Linked DNA regions of Marinoscillum sp. 108. The protein of the gene in region 1 interacts with the protein of each later gene in a pairwise test. Links are inferred from orthologs where the notes say so. Each region holds a gene or a part of one and is shown in the gene's direction. Other genes may lie near its edges.

The links.
Region 2: the proteins of tsaE (region 1) and rlmB interact in binary tests that used the Escherichia coli proteins (3 or more experiments, as listed by UniProt). The link is inferred for Marinoscillum sp. 108 from one-to-one orthologs.

The regions. Positions count from the first base shown.
Region 1 is NZ_LR734808.1:1,696,482-1,709,428, reverse strand. The notes cover bases 4,754-7,752. They hold tsaE (tRNA (adenosine(37)-N6)-threonylcarbamoyltransferase complex ATPase subunit type 1 TsaE), read left to right. Parts: upstream 4,754-6,038; coding sequence 6,039-6,467; downstream 6,468-7,752. Other genes in these bases: GV030_RS07095 (T9SS type A sorting domain-containing protein), read right to left, coding at 7,685-7,752; GV030_RS07100 (alanine dehydrogenase), read left to right, coding at 6,457-7,683; GV030_RS07110 (bifunctional response regulator/alkaline phosphatase family protein), read left to right, coding at 4,754-6,042. In the rest of the region: lpxA (acyl-ACP--UDP-N-acetylglucosamine O-acyltransferase), read right to left, coding at 1-750; GV030_RS07125 (bifunctional UDP-3-O-[3-hydroxymyristoyl] N-acetylglucosamine deacetylase/3-hydroxyacyl-ACP dehydratase), read right to left, coding at 747-2,141; lpxD (UDP-3-O-(3-hydroxymyristoyl)glucosamine N-acyltransferase), read right to left, coding at 2,138-3,184; GV030_RS07115 (HD domain-containing protein), read right to left, coding at 3,208-4,440; more of GV030_RS07110, read left to right, coding at 4,489-4,753; more of GV030_RS07095, read right to left, coding at 7,753-12,670; GV030_RS07090 (ATP-binding protein), read right to left, coding at 12,786-12,947. UniProt on the Escherichia coli protein: Required for the formation of a threonylcarbamoyl group on adenosine at position 37 (t(6)A37) in tRNAs that read codons beginning with adenine.
Region 2 is NZ_LR734808.1:3,337,761-3,341,812, forward strand. The notes cover bases 1,025-4,023. They hold rlmB (23S rRNA (guanosine(2251)-2'-O)-methyltransferase RlmB), read left to right. Parts: upstream 1,025-2,150; coding sequence 2,151-2,897; downstream 2,898-4,023. Other genes in these bases: GV030_RS13585 (GWxTD domain-containing protein), read left to right, coding at 1,025-2,150; GV030_RS13595 (mannose-1-phosphate guanylyltransferase), read right to left, coding at 2,890-3,960. In the rest of the region: GV030_RS13575 (Dps family protein), read right to left, coding at 1-165; GV030_RS13580 (bifunctional 2-polyprenyl-6-hydroxyphenol methylase/3-demethylubiquinol 3-O-methyltransferase UbiG), read right to left, coding at 181-951; more of GV030_RS13585, read left to right, coding at 1,002-1,024. UniProt on the Escherichia coli protein: Specifically methylates the ribose of guanosine 2251 in 23S rRNA.

The DNA.
Region 1 (12,947 bases):
GGAGTCTTCAATGAATTTGATGATGTCATCCCGCTCCACGGAAGGATTCAACTCCATTTTGATTTTGTCAAGTGCCTCAGTATTGTTGAGGCCGCTAAGGTAAAAGATTCGATAGATATCCTGTATTTCTCTGATTTTATCGTTGGAGAAAGCCCGCCTTCTGAGCCCAGTGGAATTCACTCCGGCATATGAGAGGGGATCGCGGGCGGCAGTTACATAGGGTGGTACATCTTTTCTCACCAGCGAGCCACCGGATATCATGGTATGGGCACCGATTTTCACAAACTGGTGGATGGCTGTGGTGCCCCCAACAAAAGCATACTCACCGATGTGTACATGCCCGGCCATTTGCACGGCATTGGCTAGAATAACGTGATCTCTAATGATACAGTCATGGGCCACATGTGTGTAGGCCATCAGCACGCAGTTTCTGCCAATTTTGGTGTCATTTCTATCAAGCCTGGTTCCCTTATTGATGGTCACGCACTCTCTGATGATGGTATCGTCACCAATGGTGGCAGTTGATCGCTCACCTTTATACTTAAGGTCCTGGGGTTCGGCGGAGATCACGGCACCGGGAAATATGCGACAGTTTTTCCCAATTCGGGCGCCATCCATGATGGTAGAGTTGGGACCAATCCAGGTACCTTCTCCAATCACCACATCTGCAGCGATAGAGCAAAAGGCTTCAATGGTTACATTTTCAGCTATTTGAGCCTGAGGATGAATGTATGAAAGCGTACTCGTCATACATCTTTTCTTACAATGCTGGCAGTCATGATTCCTTCACACACCAGGTTGTTACCCACATATGCCACACCTTTCATTTTCGCAAATCCCCTTCTGATGGGCTGCATGAGCTCGAGCTTCATCACCAGTGTATCTCCAGGCACCACCATTTTCCTGAATTTGAAGTTTTCGATCCCCAAAAAGTAGGTCCAATAGTTTTCAGGGTCTGGTACCGTATTGAGTACCAGGATACCACCAATCTGGGCCATGGCCTCCACCTGGAGTACACCTGGCATTACCGGGTTTCCCGGAAAGTGACCTGCAAAGAAAGGCTCGTTCATGGTCACATTTTTGATGCCAGCCACCTGCTCATCGTCCAGGTGAAAAATCTTATCTATCAACAGGAAAGGATATCGGTGGGGCAGTATTTTGGAGATCTTATTGATGTCCAGAACAGCCGGTACCTTAGGATCGTACTGGGGAATGTGAATGTGGCTGGCCTCACTCATGATTTTTTTGAGCTTTCTGGCAAAGGCCACGTTGGTAGTGTGACCTGGTCTGGCTGCCAGTATCTGCGCTTTGATGGGCCTGCCCACCAGTGCCAGATCTCCCAGTACATCCAGTAGTTTGTGCCTGGCTGGTTCGTTGGGGTAGAGGAGTTTCTCGTCATTGAGAATGCCCTCGCCATAAAAATCAATCTTTGGTTTGTTCAGTAGTTTGCTGAGCTTAGCGACTTCTTCTGGTCTCACCTTTCTATCCACTACCACCACAGCATTACTGAGGTCGCCCCCTTTGATCAGGTCGTTTTTGTAGAGTTCTTCTATTTCGTGAAGAAAGCAGAACGTGCGGCTCCTGGCAATGTCATTTTGAAAATCTTCGAGCTTATTGAGGGAAGCATGCTGGCTCCCCAGTACTTTGGAGCTGTAGTCTACCATCACAGTCACGCGGTAATCATCCAGCGGAAGTGCGGCAATCTCCACTCCCAGACTTTTGTCCTGATAAAAGATGCTTTCCGGGATTTCATAAAAGTTACGCTGGGCGTTTTGCTCTTCGATCCCCACTTTGAGGAAGGCGTCCACGAAAGGACCGGCACTTCCATCCATGATCGGTGTCTCCTGACTGTCCAACTGGATCAGGATATTGTCTATTTCCATTCCCACCAATGCCGCAAGTACATGCTCTATGGTTTGAACCCTTGCTCCATCTTTTTCCAGCGTTGTTCCTCGGTTCACATCAATCACATAGTCCACATCCGCTTCTATGATGGGTTGGTCTTTGAGGTCCGTACGTTGAAACTTGATGCCATGGTTGGGTCGGGCAGGTTTGAACGTAATGTTTGCCGCCATACCTGTATGTAGTCCCACTCCTGAGAGGGTTATTGGCTTCCTGATGGTCTGTTGGTAAACTTTCATTTTGGGCTGTTGGGGGTCAAATTTAGGATTTTTTGCTCAAGTTCCTGAATGCACGCCATCAGCTCTGGAAGCTTTTTGTAAATGGCGTATGATTTCAGGTACCCATGACGATCCATGGCTGGCACACCAAACAGAATTTGATCAGATTTGGTGCTTTTGGTAACCCCCGATCGGGCGCCGACTTTGGTATGATCGGCTATGTGAATGTGCCCCACCGTACCTACCTGCCCACCGATCATCACGTGCTTGCCCACCTTGGCAGAACCTGAAATGCCTGTTTGGGCAGCAATCACCGTATGCTTTCCTATTTCCACATTGTGGGCAATCTGTACAAGGTTGTCGATTTTCACCCCATCCCCAATGCGGGTGGTGCCGAGGGTAGCACAGTCAATGGTGGTATTGGCCCCGATATCTACATGGTTGCCCAGCTCCGCATTTCCAGTTTGCGGGATGTTTTGATAGGAGCCATCCGGCTTGGGGGCAAATCCAAACCCGTGTGAACCAATGACCGCCCCTGCCTGAATGTTGCAATAAGCTCCGATGATGGTTCTTTCGTAGATCTTAGCTCCGGGATAGATGATCGTGTGATCACCTATGGTGCAATGGTCCCCAATGTATACCTGAGGGTGTATTTTCACATTCTTCCCGATGGTGACATGGTCGCCTATGTAGGCAAATGCACCGAGATAAAGCCCATCAGAATGTGAGAAGTCTGTTCCCAAATGTACAGGAGCCTCTATTCCGGTCTTCTTCAGGATAGTGAGTCGTTGGTACTCTGCCTGCAGCGCAGTGAAACTCAGATAGGGATCATTCACCCTGATGAGGACTGTTTTAGTCGATTGCTTGGGTACAAAATCCACGCCTACAATCACCGCGGCAGCATGTGTATTATATAAATGCTGTTCATATTTGGGGTTGGCCAAAAAAGAAACAGAATCGCACTGAGCGTCCTCCAGACTAGAAATGCCCAGAATAAGGATATTCGGATCGCCGGCTACTTCTCCATTCAATATCTCCGCAATTTGACCTACCGTTAAATTCATAAGTGTGGTTTTACACCTGGCGTTCAGACGGGTAAAGATAGGTTTTTGGGGAAGCAGAGATAGTATTTCTTCACGATTTTGCTCATGGCTTTGATGTTGGGTAGATCGGTAGCCTGAGCCACGTCCACTACCTCTCCACTCTTCATCAGGATATTGATGCTGCCGCCTTTGGCAATATAGGCTGCATTACTGATGGAGCCCTTTTGGATAAAATACTTAGCCTCCTGGGCAGAGTAGCCCTGTGCGAGTAATTGCTGCAGGACCTGATCGATTTGCTCTGAGCTGAATTTGTCATTGGACAGCCGAATGCCGAAAAGCCTGCGGTTGAGCAGATCATTGCTTAGTTTGCTCAACACCACGTCATCATGAGACTGCCACATTTTGATGGAGCCCCACACATCCATGTCGTCCAGCATGGCAAATACATCCAGGAGGTCTTTATCGTCGAAGAACTCCTGCTGGGTGATGTTGCGCTCCAGAAAAATCCTGAAGGCAGGCGTTGCGGGAATATCTTTCCCACTTTGAGTGAGTTTCTTAGCACGCTTAATCAGCGAGATGAGCATGGCCTCTGCCGAAACAGCCGTTTTGTGAAGGTACACCTGCCAATACATCAGGCGACGGGCACTGAGGAAGTTTTCGATGCTGTAAATCCCTTTTTCTTCTACTACCAACTGATCGTTTTCGACGTTCAGCATTTTGATGATCCGCTCCGCACCTATGGTGCCCTCGTACACCCCGGTAAAGAAACTATCGCGCTTCAGGTAGTCCAGCCGGTCCACGTCCAGCTGGCTGGAGACCAGCTGATGAAGAAATTTCCGATGATATTTTCCCGTAAAAATCTGCTTGGCCAACTCCAGTCGGCCGCCAAATTCTTTATTGAGTTTATCAAAAATCCAAAGCGAAATCTGCTCATGCTGCACGTCTTTAAATAAACTGAACTCCAGGGTGTGAGAGAACGGCCCGTGCCCAACATCATGCAAAAGGATGGCCACCAGCGCAGCTTCATACTCTGCATCAAAGATCATGACCCCTTTGCTACGTAGGGTGTCAAGGGTTTTTTGCATGAGGTAGGTAGCCCCTATGGCATGGTGAAACCTGGTATGCAAAGCACCCGGATAAACAAAGTCTGTGAGACCGAGTTGTTTGATCCTACGCAATCTTTGAAAATATGTGTGTTCAATAATATCAAAGACCAGTTCGTTGGGTATATTGATAAACCCGTACACGGGATCGTTTAAAATTTTCTTTTTGTTCAAATTGAAAAAGCGGTTTGATATTTGTTCACTTACGTCAAAAATAGATGAATGCAGAAATATAGAATTTTATGGGCTGATGATGAAATAGATCTCCTCAAGCCACACATCCTTTTTTTAAGTAACAAAGGATTTGAGATCACTCCGGTCAATAGCGGATCGGATGCACTGGAGGAAATAGATCATCACACCTTCGATTTGGTTTTTTTAGATGAAAATATGCCAGGGATGTCCGGTCTGGAAACCCTCAATTACATTAAATCCACGCACCCGAACCTGCCAGTGGTCATGATCACCAAAAGTGAAGAAGAACACATCATGGAGGAGGCCATCGGTGCGAAAATAGCCGATTACCTGATCAAACCACTGAACCCGAATCAAATACTCCTCTCGGTCAAGAAAATTCTGGACAATAAGCGCATCGTATCTGAGCATACCAACCAAAGCTATCAGCAGGAATTTCAGAAGTTGAGCATGACAGTGCAGGATCTGGATGATTTTGAGGGGTGGGCAGATCTCTACAGAAAGCTGGTGTACTGGGATCTGGAGATTGATAGTACAGATGATAAAAGTATGTTGGAGGTGCTGAATACTCAGCGCTCGGAGGCCAATCAGCGGTTTTCTGACTTCATCGTGGACAACTATCGCGATTGGATCACCGATCCTGATGTGGACAGGCCTTTGCTTTCTCATCAGGTACTCAAGAAGAAGGTATTCCCTTTACTGAAAAGTGAAAAGCCGGTTTTCCTCATCGTCATAGATAATCTCAGATTTGATCAATGGGAAATATTGGAACCCGAAATATCGGAGTTATTCAATATTGTGAACAAAGACTACTACTATTCTATATTGCCAACTACTACGGCTTACGCCAGAAATGCCCTTTTTGCAGGACAGATGCCTCTGGATATTGCCAAAAATCATCCCGACCTGTGGGTGGGTGAAGATGATGAGGATGGAAAGAACCTCTATGAGGAGCAGTTGTTAATGAAAAATCTGGAGAAAGAGCGTCTTCAGGTAAAAGCCAGCTATCACAAGATCATCAAGGCCAGTGATGGTAAGAACCTCACGGACAATGTCAAAAACCTGATGAAAAATGACTTCAACGCTATTGTATTCAATTTTGTAGACATGCTGTCGCATGCCCGTACAGATATGCAGATGATCCGAGAGCTGGCTCCAGATGAATCAGCGTATCGGTCTATCACCAAGTCGTGGTTCTCACATTCATCGCTTTATGACCTTTTGCGCTACTTATCCGGTAAAGATGTGAAGGTGGTGATCACCACGGATCATGGGACCATCAGGGTGAAAAAGCCCTATAAAATAGTGGGTGACAGAAACACCAATACCAACCTGCGGTATAAAGCCGGGCGAAATCTTGCCTTTGAAGAGAAGGGAGTACTATTCACCAGAGACCCCGATGAATTCAGGTTGCCAAAAGTAAACGTGAGCACAGCCTTTGCATTTGCGCGCGAAGATTTTTTCTTTGCCTATCCAAATAATTACAATTACTACGTCAACTTCTATAAAGACACCTTCCAGCATGGTGGGGTGAGCATGGAGGAGATGATCATACCTTTGGTAGAGCTGGCACCTAAATGAAAACAATTTTAATTAGTGAAGAAGGGGAGTTGAATGCTGTGGCGGATGCATTGCTGCCACTACTCACAGCGCAACGCATCGTCTGTTTCAATGGAGAGATGGGAGCTGGTAAGACCACCCTCATCAAGGTGATCTGTGAGCGTCTTGGTGTACAGGATCCCATGAGTTCACCTACTTTTTCCATTGTGAATGAATACCGGGACATGGAGGATGACCCCATTTATCATTTTGATTTTTATCGGATAGAAAAGCTGCAGGAAGCGCTCGATATCGGAGTGGATGAATATTTTTATTCAGGAGATATTTGTCTGATAGAGTGGCCGGAGATGATAAAAGAATTGATACCTGAAAATCACCTTGAAATAAGTATTAAATTAGTGGGAGACAATGGACGTGAAATAACCATAGCTTCACATGGCGGATAAAATGAAATCGGGTTTTGCGGAATTAGCCCGTGAGCGGAGCATGTACCCACAAGAGGCACCTGCAAAGATTAAGAGAGGATCAAAATCATTGTTTATAGGGGTACCTAAGGAGATTTCGCTACAGGAGAGCAGAGTGACCCTCAAACCAGAGTCAGTGGAGGTGCTGGCTGCCAACGGACACGAAATCTGGGTAGAAGCAGGAGCGGGGAAGTCCGCGCATTATTCAGACAGAGAGTATAGTGAAGCTGGTGCTAAAATTGTAAACTCCGCCAAGGAGGTTTTTAAAGCCAATATCATTTTGAAAGTGGAGCCGCCCACACTGGAGGAAATAGAATACCTCAATGATGGAGCTACCATCATTTCCGCATTTCAGTCGGGTCGCCAATCAGTAGAATATATTCATGCACTCAATGCAAAGAAGATCACTGCCATTGCCTACGAGTTCATCGAAGACAAAGTAGGGGGGCTTCCGCTTGTGCGGGCCATGAGCGAGATAGCCGGTAGTGCGGTGATGCTTATCGCGGCAGAATTGCTCAGCAATACCAATGGTGGGCAAGGGGTGATCCTGGGTGGGATCACAGGTGTGCCGCCAACTCAGGTGGTCATCCTGGGTGCAGGTACCGTGGCAGAATATGCCGCCAGAGCTTCCATAGGGCTCGGTGTGGATATCCAGATTTTTGACAATCATATTTATAAACTGAGGCGAATCAAGCATGCTCTTGGGCAACAGATTCATACGTCTACGATTGACAATGCTACACTGGAGGGCGCCATTAGCAAAGCGGATGTGGTAATAGGCGCCATACGTGCCGAAAAGGGTAGAAATAAGTGTGTCATCACGGAAGAGATTGTGGCTAAGATGAAATCCGGTTCGGTCATAATAGACGTGAGCATTGATCAGGGAGGCTGTATCGAAACCAGCGAGATGACCAGCCACAAAAAACCGACCTTCAAGAAACACGACGTGATCCACTACTGCGTGCCCAACATTGCTTCCAGGGTATCACGTACAGCTTCCATAGCCATTTCAAATATTTTCACACCTATTCTGTTGCACGTGGCAGACGCAGGAGGGGTGGATGAAATGATCTTCAACCACCCCTGGTTTATGCGAGGGGTTTATACCTATCGTGGTAGCATTTGCAATATTCACCTGGCTCGCAAGTTCAATTTGGGCTATAAAGACCTGAACTTGCTGATGGCCGCCAGGTTCTGATTTAGCGCTTGATGAATTTGATAAGTTGAGCACCTCTGCCTTGAATAGAGATGAAATATATTCCCGGGTTCAACGCTGAAATGTCAAGCTCCATCAGTTCCTGACTGATAGGGAAATTGGCTATTGTCTTTCCTGATACATCTGACAGCCTCAGCGTATGAGAGATATAGTCTTTCCTGAGCGATACCCTCAGAAGCTGATCAGCCGGATTAGGCCAAATACTCATTTCCAATTCACCAACCATATGTAGGGGATCACAGTTTCCTACTACTATGATATTCACTACTTCAGAGGTCTCATTCCCCGATAAATCAGTCAGGGTTACCGTGATCTCCTGGGTGCCAATGTCATCACACCCAAAAGTTTCTTTAGAGAGTTTTATCTGATCCAAACCGCAATTGTCCGAACTTCCATTATCCACCGCTTCGGGGGTGAGGATGGCTGTGCCCAGGGGATCTAGCTGGATAGTAAGACCTTGAAGAATGGCTGTGGGGGCAGTGCGATCCAGAATGGTAACAATGGTGCTACCTACAGTAGTATTACCATCTTTGTCCGTGAGGGTGATTACCACTTCATTATTTCCTAAATCCTCACAGGTGAAAGTGTTCTTACTGAGGATAAAGCTTTCAATGCCGCAATTATCGGTGCTGCCATCATCAATGTCCTCGCTTGAGATACTTACGGTTCCCAGATCATTTAGGTCTAGGGTGAGTTCTTTCAGGTGAGCTACGGGGGCCGCTGGGTCAGTCACGGTCACCAGTGTGGTGGCTGTGGTCACATTCCCGCTGGCATCTTCCAGCGTCACGGTGATTTCATTTTCGCCAAGATCCTCACAGGTGAAAGTGTCCTTACTGAGGACAAAACTTTCAATGCCGCAATTATCGATGCTGCCATCGTCAATGTCCTCGCTTGAGATAGTTACGGTTCCCAGATCATTTAGGTCTAGGGTGAGTTCTTTCAGGTGAGCTGCAGGAGCCATTTGATCGGTCACATTCACCAGTGTGGTGGCTGTGGTTACATTCCCGCTGGCATCCTCCAGCGTTATGGTGATTTGATTTTTACCGAGATCCTCACAGGTGAAAGTGTTCTTACTGAGGATAAAGCTTTCAATGCCGCAATTATCGGTGCTGCCATCATCAATGTCCTCGCTTGAGATACTTACGGTTCCCAGATCATTTAGGTCTAGGGTGAGTTCTTTCAGGTGAGCTACGGGGGCCGCTGGGTCAGTCACGGTCACCAGTGTGGTGGCTGTGGTCACATTCCCGCTGGCATCTTCCAGCGTCACGGTGATTTCATTTTCGCCAAGATCCTCACAGGTGAAAGTGTCCTTACTAAGGATAAAGCTTTCAATACCGCAATTATCGGTGCTGCCATCATCAATGTCCTCGCTTGAGATAGTTACGGTTCCAAGATCATTTAGGTCTAGAGTGAGCTCTTGCAAGTGAGCTACAGGGGCCGCTGGGTCAGTCACGGTCACCAGTGTGGTGGCTGTGGTTACATTCCCGCTGGCATCCTCCAGCGTTATGGTGATTTGATTTTCACCGAGATCCTCACAGGTGAAAGTGTCCTTACTCAGGATTGAGCTTTCAATACCGCAATTGTCCAGGCTTCCGTTGTCCAGGTCTGCAAATGTCATTGTGGTCAGTCCATCGGCTTTCAGCTCCACTGTGGCTGTTTTCAGCGAAGCAATAGGGGCCAGGGTATCAAGTAGGGTTACCTGTATAGGTGCCTGTGTGGAGTTACCACTGTGGTCTTCAGTGGTAACGGTAATTTCCTGAGTACCCAGGTTTTCACAGCTGAATTCGGATTGGCTGACACTGGTGCTCATAATACCACAGTTGTCAGAAACAAGGGCCATAGACTGATCCGAAGTGATGATGGCGGCACCAGCAGCATTCAGATATAAAGTGAGCGCACCATCCTGCACTTTTGGACTTAAGGTATCGGCAATGCTGATAGTAACCTGCTCACTGGTGGTGTTACCATGGGCGTCAGTGGCCGAAATGCTGACTTCCTGCGGGCCCACGTCTTCACAGTAAAAGTTTCCCCGTTCCATGCTCATGGTTATGGTTCCTGAATAGGGGTCATAGCTTTCTCCTGCTATGTTATTGGCTGTGAGCGTAACTGCCCCTGTTTGATCCAGGTAGAACAGGGTGTCCGAAGGAATAAGAATTGGGGGAACATCGTCTATTACCGCCACTACTAAGGTATTTTCGAATGTTCCCCCGCCGCTATCACTAACCTGAATGCGGATAAAATATTCACCAGCCGCCAGATGAGCATTCAGGATGATTAGGGCATTTTCTTGAATTTTGAACAGTGAGTTATGCGTACTGCCTTCACCCTCTATCAGGGTGTAAGTGTGCAGGTTATCTGCGTCAGCATCTTCTGTGCTTAGAAGACCCACTTGAGTATTTTCTCCCGATGACTGCAATACGATTGTATCTGACAGCCTGAGGGCACTGGGGCTACGGTTAGGGTTGATGGTATTGAGCCAGTATTGGGTGAGTGCAAAGTCCGAGCTGATTTCATTTAGCCCGGTGACTAGCACGTCCAGGTCACTGTCGCCATCCACATCGGCCCATTTGGCAACACCGAAGGTCACTTGGGGTAGATAGGCTTGGGTATCAGTGAAGCCATCACCGTCATTTCTTAGTACAGTGGAGATGTACTCGGAGTTGCCAGTATCACCTACCAGGAGGATATCAAGGTCACCATCATGGTCATAATCTCCCCATTCGGCATGTCCAAAGCTCACGCCCGGAAGGATTGCCTCTGTGTCCACGAAAGTGTTATTCTGGTTTTGATAGATGATGGTTCGGGGGGTTAGATCAATGTTTCTGCCAGCAGCGAGCAGGTCCAGGTCGCCATCGTTATCATAGTCGCCCCAGTTCAAGGCAGACTCAGAGAGGCCCTCCAGGCTTATTGTTTCAGAAAAGGTGTTGTCAGTATTGAGGTAAATGATGGTGTAAAGAATAAACCGCCCGTCACCAGATAGTGCCAGGTCCAGATCACCGTCATTATCATAATCGCCCCAGGCCAGGTCTCCATAGGATACTCCGGTGAGGGGACTATCAGTGTCCACGAAGATGCCGTCATCGTTACGGTATATTTTACTTATTTTATCGCTAGACGCTGTGATGCCCGATAGCGCCAGGTCCAGATCCCCATCTCCGTCGTAATCGCCCCAGGCCATAGCCCCGGATGAAACTTCAACTATGTTGGCTTCTATGTCTACAAAGGTGCCTTCATCATTTCGATATATTTTACTCGAGCCGCCCACTGCCAGATCAAGGTCTCCATCTCCATCAAAATCACCCCATCTGACGGGGCCATCTTCCGCCATTTCCAGTCCGGCTTCTATATTGGTGAATACACCCTCATCATTCCGGTATATGCTGGTAGTGGCTGGCGTTCCGGTGATTACCAGATCCATGTCTCCATCCCCATCATAGTCACCCCAATCTGCTTCGCTGAAGAAGAGGTTGGGAAGCATAGCGGAGTTGGCACTATCCAGAACAAACTCATCAATGGGTATTATGTCGTCAACCACCTGAATGTTGAAGGTATCTGTAAGTGTAAGCTCCCCATCACTCACACCTATGATGATCGGGAAGGTACCGGCCCACATATTGCGTGTATTGTTTACATACAGTTGATTTTCGGAAATGTGAAATGCGCCATTGTAGACTCCGGACGCTTGCGCATCGTACACAAGGCTAAAGGTGAGTACGTCGGAGGCGTTGAGGTCGTGGCTTGATAAATCACCTATGAGGGTGTTTTCTCCTGCAGATAGATTGACTTTAAGGTTGCTGAGGTGAAGGGAATCCGGACCAAAGTTAGGGTCGGTGCTGTTCACCCAAAACTCGGAAAAGGGGGCTGAAAATTCCTCACTCAGGCCGGTGATGAGTACGTCCAGGTCAAAATCATTGTCATAATCTGCCCATTTTACTTCACCGTAGTAGGTGAGGGGAAATTCTTCGCTCAACGCATAAAAAGTGCCGTTAATGTTTTCGTAAATTCTGGCGATGGAGGTTCCCTGACCGGTGGTGTCGCCGGCGATCAGGATGTCCAGGTCATCATCTGCATCAAAATCACCCCACTGGACGGAGCCAAATAAGGTGCCTGTAATGGTTGCTTCTATATTGATAAAGTTGCTGATGTCATTTCTGTAAATGAAGCAAACCACATCCAAATCCACTGTTTGCCCGGAAATGAGGAGGTCAGGATCTCCATCCCCATCATAGTCTGCCCAATCCTGATAGGCATTTGTAAGGCCAGTGAAAGCAAACTCTGTGTCTGTGAATGTGCCATTGTTATATTGATACAATCGAGCCTCTATGTTAAAATACCCATCGCCGCTGATGAACAAATCAAGATCACCATCCAGGTCATAGTCAATCCAATGGACCGTGCCAGCGATTTGTTCCAGGTTGGTCTCTGTATCCACAAATACACCATTGTCATTTCTATAGATATAGGCGTCATTCTCAAAGTCGATATTGCTACCGCTCATCGCTATGTCCAAATCACCATCTGCGTCATAGTCACCCCATCGGGCATCACTGTATCCGGTTTGTCCAATCGGAATGAGGTTGGCTTCAATGTCCTGAAAAACACCGTTAGTGTTCTGATAGATGATAGACAAAGGCCCATTGTCACTCATTCCGGTAATCAGGAGGTCAAGGTCACCGTCTCCGTCAAAATCGCCCCAGTCCATAGATCCTCTATAGAATGGGGCGATTTCTGCTTCGATATTCAGCAGTGTTCCGCCCTCGTTTCGGTATATTTCGCAGGTATTTCCTGCATTAGAAATTCCATTGATCACCAGGTCTTCGTCTCCATCCTGGTCGTAGTCCCCCCAGGCGATGTTGCTGAATCCGATATCCGTGAGTGCGGAAGAGAGGCTTTCTGATTTTGTGAAGGTTTGTGCTGTGGAAAAATTGAGAGCGATCAATACGCTAACAACAAGTACTGAGTATTTCATAATCTGGCTATTTGGTTTGGTAAGACAAACCTCTGAAGATCATGGTGGGGTGGGTGTCAGTTTTGTTGCAAAGACTTCCGTTTTTGTAGCAAAAGGGGTATTTATCAGAATTTGCCTAAGAATTGATCGTTTTTTTGCCCACCTCTCCAGGGGTGATTCCGAACTCCTCCCGGAAGGAAGATGCGAAATATCCCGGACTGGAGAAACCGGTCATATAGGCGATTTCGGACACATTTCCAGCTTGCTTTTTCAGCAGGTCGAGCGCCCTTTGCAGTCG
Region 2 (4,052 bases), 1.6 Mb from region 1 along the record:
ATCAATAGAAGTCAAGGCCTCTGTGTACAGTTCCTCAAACTTTACATGTAGCTCAAAAAACCGCTTTCCTTTGATGTTCCAATGGAATCCGCGGGTGTTTTGATAGTAAATATGAAAGTCGCTGAGTAGTTGATTAAGTTCGATTATTAGTTTTTCTGAATTCATGATCTTTTTTTGTTTTTACTTACTTAGAATAACAAAAAGATCAAGGTTTTGTTCGGACTTTTCCCTGACAAAATAGTCCTCATGTGAGATAGAAAGAACCAGTTCGTCCGACTGGTTTTTGAGTTTATTTCGGTTTCGTCTATTGAGGATTTCATAGGGCTTTCTGAGCAGTGCCGCCGGGAGCCTGTATTGCAGGTCCAGGATGTCATACTTCATGATTTTCTGCACAGACTTGCGGTTGCGCTCATGGTATTCCATCACCTTTTCATTGCCCGCTATTCCTTTCATATCTACTGAGGAGAAATATTTTCCAGCCAGAGTGGCCAATTGATCTGCGGTATATTCCCGGATGTGCCATGGATTACGGCTCAGGGTCATTTTGATGTTGGGCGTAGATAGAATTGCTTTTCCTCCAGGCTTTAGGATGCGGTGGATTTCTGAAAGAAAAAGTTCATCCTGCTGAATGTGCTCGATCACCTGAAAACTTACCACCGTATCAAAACTATTATCCGGCAAATCGATGGGAGGAAAAACACCTGACTCAAAGCGCGCATTCTTGAATTTTCCACGTAATGTTTCAATAACTCCTTCAATTTTATCGAGTCCCAAATAACTATCTACTTTATTCAGAAGTAGGGATACGCCCCTGCCTTCGCCGCAGCCCAGTTCCAGCAAGTCTCCCGAAACCAGCGGCTCAGCTGCGTAATAAGCTTTTAGGAGCCTTTGATGGATGGGGTTGTCTGAGGGGATCTGGTCTGATGTGATCTCAGTAGTATATACACTCATGGCAATTTTTTTGGCAAAGAAACCAAATTATTACTTAACTTTTTTGCCTTATGCAGCGACAGAGAAGTGGTTTTCTTATTTTCCTTATTTGTCTGGCATCGGTTTCTCATGCTTTAGACCTTTCCAGAATTAACCTTGGCTTTCAATATGATCTCAGTGCCGGCATGACCATCAGTCATCGGGTGGTGGAGGTGAATGAAGGTGTGGCGGTTTATTTTAGGGTGAGCACCGATAGCCTGGGTGCATGGCAGAGTCATTTTCTTTTGCAGGAGAGATACAATTCACTCAAGCATGATACCCTGAGTAATTACACGCTGGATACACTGCAGATCAGTCTGTCTTCCGGATACTTTAAACTTACCCTGCCCCAGTCCTCAAAAGCATTGTTGCTCATCAGTATGGTGGACCTCAACAGAGGGCTGTACAGAATTGGAGATGTTAGGATTTCAACCCCTGTGGGGTTTACTCCAAACCTTCCGCTGGATGAGCGGGGCCTCCCAATTTTTGATAGTTATGTGACGGGTGAGAGCGTACGCATAGCAGGTGAAGTAGGCGAGCTCCATGCATACCAATACCTGGATGATTTTGGGTCGGCAGACCCACCCATGGGCCTCATGAAGCCTATAGCTCCCAGCCTGTCCATCGATAGTTCTTTTTATTTTGAAGGGGAGCTGGTCAGTATGGAGAACTACCACTTTTACCTCATTCAGGAGGATACCCTGGCTCAAACCGCCCTTACGCTGCTCAAGTGTCCTGCGTACTATCCGGAGTTCAAGCGATTGGATGAACTGATTGGTCCGCTTACATACATCACCACTCCTACGGAGCTCAAGGCCATCAGTGATAGTCAAAGTAAAAAGATTTTTGAAAATTTCTGGCTCAATACCTACGGGACCAAGTTTAGAGCGAAAAATGCCATTCGTGTCTTCTACAAGCAGGTGGAAGATGCTAACAGACTTTTCACGGATTACAAGCAGGGATGGAAAACTGACCGGGGGATGATCTACATCATCTTTGGTCTTCCAGATCAGGTCTTCCGCAATGAAAGCACAGAGGTCTGGAAATATAATGACGGCCCTGAATTTGAATTCATCAGGATTTCAACTCTCTTTACACCCACAATGTATACCTTGAAGCGTGACCGCCAGTATGAGCGGCTGTGGTATTCACAGGTAGGGGATCTCAGAAAAGGCTTATAAATGGAAGTAAAGAAAAATGAACATATGATCTATGGCATACGGGCTGTCATAGAAACCATCCATGCAGGAAAGGATCTTGAGAAAGTGTTCATTCAGAAGGGGTTGAAAGGGGATCTGGCGAAAGAGCTTCAGGGGCTTATTCATGGGAGACAGATTCCACTCTCCACGGTGCCTGTAGAAAAAATCAACAGTTTTACCCGTAAAAACCATCAGGGAGTGGTGGCCTTTTTGTCTCCTGTACAATACCACAAAATAGACCATGTGCTGCCTGCCGTATTTGAAAACAGACGTGTGCCTCTTATCCTTATACTGGATAGGGTTACGGATGTCAGAAATTTTGGAGGGATTGCCCGTACTGCTGAGTGCATGGGTGTGGATGCCATACTGATCCCTACCAAAAACAGTGCTCAAATCAATGCGGATGCCATCAAGACGTCAGCCGGAGCACTCAATTTTATTCCCGTGTGCAGAGAGGCCAATCTGAAAGAAGCCATCCAGTTCTTAAAGGACTCTGGGCTTCAGATAGTGGCCAGTACTGAGAAAGCAGAGTCTTACTTTCAGGATATCGATTTGATGGTACCCACGGCCATCATAGTGGGTTCTGAAGATGAGGGAATTTCATCTGCCTACCTGGCCATGGCCGATAAACAGGTGAAAATCCCTATCAGTGGAGAAATAGCTTCGCTAAATGTGTCAGTGGCTGCCGCCATGGCTCTGTACGAAGTAAATAGGCAAAGGCTTATATAAACTTCTCGCCTTTTTCCATTTTCACATCGGTGACAAACCGCCTGAAAATACCCGAATCTTCCTTTTTGCAGATCAGGAGTACATCCTCAAAGTCAGCAACGAGGTAGCCTTCCAGTCCCTGGGCTACGATCACACGATTGGTTTCGCTGAGAATGTAATTATCCTTAGAGTCGTAAGTGATCACATTACCCTCTATTACGTTTTCGTTCTCATCTTTGGTCTTGATTTCGTGCAGGGCATTCCATGAGCCCAGATCGGACCACCCAAAATCCCCCAAAACCACATATACACTGTCCGACTTCTCCATGATGGCATAATCTATGGAGTTGCTTTTGGAGAGCGAATAAGCCGATTTGATAAACTTCGGCTCATCGGGAGTATAGTAAATGCCAGAACCTTCCTCAAAAGTTTCCGCCAGCTCGGGCTGATACGTTTCAAAAGCATTGATGATGGCCGTGACACTCCACACAAAAATGCCGGCATTCCATACAAAATCGCCGCTAGCAATGAATTTCTCAGCCAGTTCTAGTTCGGGCTTTTCAGTGAAAGTCTTTACCTTCTTGATTTCTTCGTCGGATTCTTCAAACTGGATATAACCGTATCCGGTTTCAGGTCTGTGGGGCTCTATGCCTATAGTAAACAGACGTTCATCGTCTGCGTGGTCCACTGCCTGCCCAATCACCTCCACAAAAGCTGCTTCTTTAAAGATGACATGATCGGATGGCAAAATGACCATTACGCCATTAGGATCTTTTTCTTTGATTTTATAGGCAGCGTAGGCAATGCAAGGGGCTGTATTTCGTTTGGAGGGCTCGAGAAGTATATTCTCGCTGGGTAGCTCAGGTAGCTGCTCGGCAAGAAGATCTTTGTATATTTCGTTGGAAACCACCCAGATATTTTCAGAGGGTACAGTTTCCTTAAACCGGTCAAAGGTCATTTGAAGCAAAGTTCTGCCTGTTCCCAAAACATCTAGAAATTGTTTTGGTTTATTATTGCGGCTGTAAGGCCAAAACCTTGTTCCTGTACCACCTGCCATAATCACTACATGGATATTCTTGTTCATGTTGACTGTTGCTGAAATTAATGCTTTCTGGATTATTTTCGACAAATATAGACCAATGCTACAACCTGCACAGCAGTGTCTCTCGTCTATTG